Regions from separate parts of the Caballeronia sp. LZ065 genome, predicted to be linked through region 1. Evidence: predicted binding sites of a transcription regulator. Region 1 holds the regulator's gene; the other holds the start of a gene.
The links. Region 1 encodes FliA, which starts transcription of late flagellar genes. Its sites were predicted from a motif close to CTAAAGTTTNNNNNNNNNNNGCCGNTA; they were not measured.
Positions count from the first base shown of each region.

Region 2: the regulator FliA is predicted to act here: its motif matches at 1,052-1,078, upstream of QCE63_RS02110 (flagellin).

Region 1 covers NZ_JARUXV010000001.1:155,724-158,186, forward strand. Annotated here, with positions in the region: gene QCE63_RS00775 (GGDEF domain-containing protein) at 1-883, shown strand, start outside; gene QCE63_RS00780 (RNA polymerase sigma factor FliA) at 945-1,676, opposite strand; gene QCE63_RS00785 (MinD/ParA family protein) at 1,695-2,463, opposite strand, start outside.
Region 2 covers NZ_JARUXV010000001.1:452,504-454,966, reverse strand. Annotated here, with positions in the region: gene QCE63_RS02115 (aldo/keto reductase) at 1-932, opposite strand, end outside; gene QCE63_RS02110 (flagellin) at 1,177-2,463, shown strand, end outside.

The sequences.
Region 1 (2,463 bases):
CGTGAGCCGCGCGAGCGCCACGTCCGGGACGCGCCTCACGCTCACGACCATCGCCGATCAAGCCTTGCTCGGACTCGCGCTCGCGGCCGGCGGCGCCAGCGCGCTGCCGCTCATCTGGGTGATGTTCTGGTTTCTGATCGGTTCGGGATGCCGGTATGGCAAGCGCACGCTCGCGGTGTCCTGTGCGACGGCGCTCATCGTGGTGATCGCGCTCGGCCTCGTACAACCGTGGTGGCATGCCAACCTGCCGGTCGCGATCGGTCTGGGACTGAGCGTGCTGGGGGCATCGGTGTATCTGAGCGTGCTAGTCGACCGGCTTGGCAAGCTCAATCTGGATCTCGCGCGCCAAGCGTCCACCGATCCGCTCACGGGCTTGTCGAATCGCTATGCGCTGGAGAAGATCGTCAACCGGGCGATGACCGCGCCACCCGCCGGCCACGACGGCGATGACGCCACGGCCCTGCTGCTGATCGACCTGGACGGTTTCAAGGAAGTGAACGACACCTACGGGCACGCGGTCGGCGATGTGCTGCTGCAATCTTTCGCTCAACAGCTCGAGACCCGCCTGCGCCGGACTGACACCATCGCCCGGCTCGGCGGCGACGAATTCGTGGTGCTCGCCCATCAGATGCGCGACCGGTCGGCGGTGCTCGCCGTGGCCGACAGCATTCACTCTGCGCTAGCCGCGATCACGTCGGTGCAGGAACGGAAGGTTTCGGTGTCGGCAAGCATCGGCGCCTGCCTGTTGTCCGGCGCGACGATCGTGCGCCAGTCCGACATGAATACCGTGCTGCGCGCCGCCGACCGTGCGATGTATCGCGCGAAGAGTCTGGGCGCCGGCAAGACCGTGTTCGCCGAAACCCACGACTTCGAAACCGGCTAAAAAAATGACCCGCATCGCTGCGGGCCATCCGTGTCATGCATCACAGTTCAAGCGTCAAGCGTCAAGCCTCGGCGCCGGTCCAGGCCTGCTCGCGCAGCTTCGTGCGCAGACGCGCCACCGCCTGGCTGTGCAGCTGGCACACGCGCGACTCGCTCACTTCCATCACCGCGCCGATCTCGCGCAGGTTCAGGCCGCGCTCGTAGTACAGGCTCATCAGCAGCTTTTCGCGTTCCGGCAGCCGTTCGATGGCTTCGATCAGCGCGCCGCGCAGGCTGTCGTCCATCAGCGCGGACAGCGGATCCGAACGGTCGACGCAGTAGCGGTCGAGGAACGGCTCGTCATCGGCGGAACGGTCAAAGTCTTCGTAATAGATCAGCTGCGCGCCGTGCAGGTCCTGCAGCATCGACTGGTATTCGTCGAGCGGCATCTTCATGTGCTCGGCGATTTCCGTTTCGCTGGCGGACCGGCCGAGATTCTGCTCGACCTTGTGCACCGCCGATTCCACCTCGCGCGACGTCTTGCGCATGCTGCGCGGCAGCCAGTCGTTGGCGCGCAGCTCGTCGAGCATTGCGCCGCGGATCCGCTGGCTTGCATACGTTTCGAACTGCGCGCCCTGATCTTCCTTGTAGCGGCCAGCCGCATCCAACAAGCCGATCATGCCGGCCTGGATGAGATCGTCGAGATCGACGCTCGCCGGCATCTTGGCGACGAGCTGAAGCCCCAGCCGGCGAACGAGCGGTGCATATTTCGTCAGCGTTTCGGACTGTGAGAGTTTGCCTTGGGCGTTATACATCTTGGTCACCTATCTTGATCACATCGACGCCGTACTGCTCATGGCCAGTTCGTGAAGCGCGGCCGCACGATGCGCCGTCTCCCGCCCGCCCTGCTCAGAGTCGCCAACCGGAATTCGCGCGTCCGCCTGGCCGTTCACCGCACGCGCATACGGCGCGGGGCGCATCGGCCAGTGGAGGAGCTCTGCTGCAATCGCGCGGTAGTCGCGTGCCGCGGCTGTAGCCGGGAACGCTTCGACTGCGCAGCGTGAGAGTTCCTTTGCCCGAGCGACGCGCGCATCCTCGGACACATATCCCGCCTGCACCAGCGACACAGCCAGATACCGGCTTGCGACGCCCGACAGGTTGTCGAACGCGACCGCCGCATCGGCCGGGTTCTGCACGTGATTGATCAGCACGCGGAACTGGCCGATCGCATGGGCGTAGTGCAGACGCTTCATGCACGCATACGCCTCGGTGATCGCCGACGCGGCCACCCGCGTCACTACGAGAAAGTCATGCGCCTGCGCCGCGAGCGACGAGAGCGCGCCATACCGGTCCAATTGCGCGTCGATCAGCACGATGTCCGCCGGACCGTCCAGCAACGCGCGGCATTGCGCGGCGTCGTGGCTGATGCGTTCGTCACGCGGCGCCGCAAGCAGCGAGAAACCGAACGGCGTGCGCCCGGCAGCTTCCGCGAGCGTGCTGCGGCCCGCCATCACCGCGGCGGCCGCGGCTGCATCCTCGATGCCGGCGAGCCGGCTGGCCGAAGCCGAATTGCGGTGCTCGTCGATCACGAGCACGTCCTTG
Region 2 (2,463 bases), 300 kb from region 1:
GCTTCGTCGAGGAGCCTGACGTCTTCGCTCGACAAGACAAGGCGCGTCGCGGCCGCGAGGCTTTCCAGTTGTGCGACGGACGTGGCGCTCGCGATCGGCGCCGTGATGCCCGGACGCGCAATGAGCCACGCGAGCGCGATCGTCGCAGGCGTCGTGTCGTTGCGCTTCGCGACTTCGTCGAGTGCATCGAGGATCTTCAGGCCGCGTGCGTCCAGATATTTCTCGACGCGCGAGCCGCGCGCCTTGTTCTGCGTGTCCGCCTTAGAACGGTACTTGCCCGACAGAAAGCCGCTCGCCAGCGCGTAGTAAGGCACGACCGCCACCTTGTGCTTCTCCACGACCGGTTCGAGAGCAGTCTCATAGGCTTCGCGATCGTAAAGGTTGTATTCGGGCTGAAGGATCTGATAGCTCGGCAAGCCCGAGTCCTTCGCGATCTTCAAGGCTTCTTCCAGACGCTCGCCGGTGTAATTCGACGCGCCGATCACCCTGACCTTTCCCGCCTGGATCAGCTTCTGATAGGCGTTGAGCGTCTCGTCGAGCGAGGTGGCTTCGTCGTCGTGATGCGAGAAATAGACATCGATGTAATCGGTCTTCAGCCGCCGGAGCGAATCGTCGACGGCTGCGGCGATGTTCGCGGCCGTCAGCCCCGGGCGCGTGCTGAGCTTGCCCACTTTCGTCGCGAGCACGATCTTGCGGCGCTTGCCGCTCTCCTTGAACCACTTGCCGATGATCGTCTCGGATTCACCGCCCTGATGACCTTCGACCCAGGCGGAATAAACATCGGCGGTATCGATGAAATTAAGTCCGTGATCGACGAATGCGTCGAGGATGGAAAACGACGTGCGTTCGTCGGCGGTCCAGCCAAATACATTGCCGCCAAATACTAAAGGCGCGACTTTCAAATCCGATATACCGACATTACGTGTCTGCATGAATGCTCCGAATCCGCGTGGAAGAGGGACTGAAAAGCATACGCGTGATTCGGAAGGCTTGCTGGGCGGGCCTTCGAAGGCTTTCGACACTATTCGTTACACAAATCGGTTAGCCCGGCCTTAAGTTTTTTTCGAGTGGCCCGATAACCTCAAGTAGGCGGCCGGCTATCACCGAGCGCAGGACCGCCAGGCAACAACTCGGTGCCATTAGCCAAAGCCAGATAAGTCTCCCAGGAGAGAACAAATGATCGGTATCAATAGCAATATCAACTCGCTGGTTGCTCAGCAGAACCTCAACAGCACGCAAAGCGCGCTGTCTTCGGCGATCACCCGCCTGTCGTCGGGCAAGCGCATCAACAGCGCGGCCGACGATGCAGCAGGCCAGGCCATCGCTTCGCGCATGACCTCGCAGATCAACGGTTTGAATCAAGGTGTGTCGAACGCCAACGACGGCGTCTCGATGACCCAGACGGCTGCTTCGGGCCTGTCGCAGATCTCGGACAACCTGCAACGTATTCGCCAGCTGGCCGTGCAGGCTTCGAGCGGCTCGCTGTCGTCGAGCGACCAGGCTTCGCTGCAAAAGGAAGTGACGCAGCGTATCGCTGAAGTGAACCGTATCGCTTCGCAAACGACCTACAACGGCACGAACGTGCTCGACGGCTCGGCTGGCACGGTGTCGTTCCAGGTTGGCGCGAACGTCGGCCAGACGATCGGTATCGATCTGAGCAACGGCGTGTCCGCAGCTCAACTCGGTGGCGGTCTGCCGCAACAAGGCGCGACGATCGGTACGCTGTCGGGCCTGAGCCTGACGAGCGCAGGTGCTGCAACGACCGGTACGACCAAGGCCGACATCACGTCGATCAACGTGCTGGCTGACGGCAAGGGCGGTTTCACGTTCACCGACCAGAACAACCAGGCACTGTCCAGCGCCGCAACGACCGCGCTGTTCTCGGGCACGACGGCCGGCACGGGCACGTCGCTGACGCTGACGGCCAACACCGCGGGCGCACTCGGCACGGCGACGCAAACAAGCGCGAAGACGGCAGCTCAAACCGCACTGACCGCACTGAACACGGCCAGCGCTGCTGCAACGCTTCCGACGACGGGCAACACCGCAGTGTTCGGCACGGTCTCGGGCCTGAACGTGGACGCCACTGGCGCTGCCGCTGCGGCCGGCGCGGGCACGATCACGTCGATCACCATCACGCAGAAGGATGATGGCACGATGACGTACACCGACCAGAACGGCAATGATGCTGCTGCCGCTGGCGCTGCCCTGTTCACCGTCACTGCAAACGCGGGTACGCCGGCGAACGGCAGCTCGGTCGCGTTCAAGACTACCGGCGCTCTCGGCACGACGCCGACCGGCTTCTCCCTGAACAACTCCAACGCCACGGCCGCCACGACCGGCATCGCTCAAGCGAACGCGCAAAACGTGCCGCCGAAGGTTTCCGACATCGACCTGACGAAGGCCAATGGCGCGAACCTCGCGATCGAATCGATCGACAACGCATTGAACGACGTCAACTCG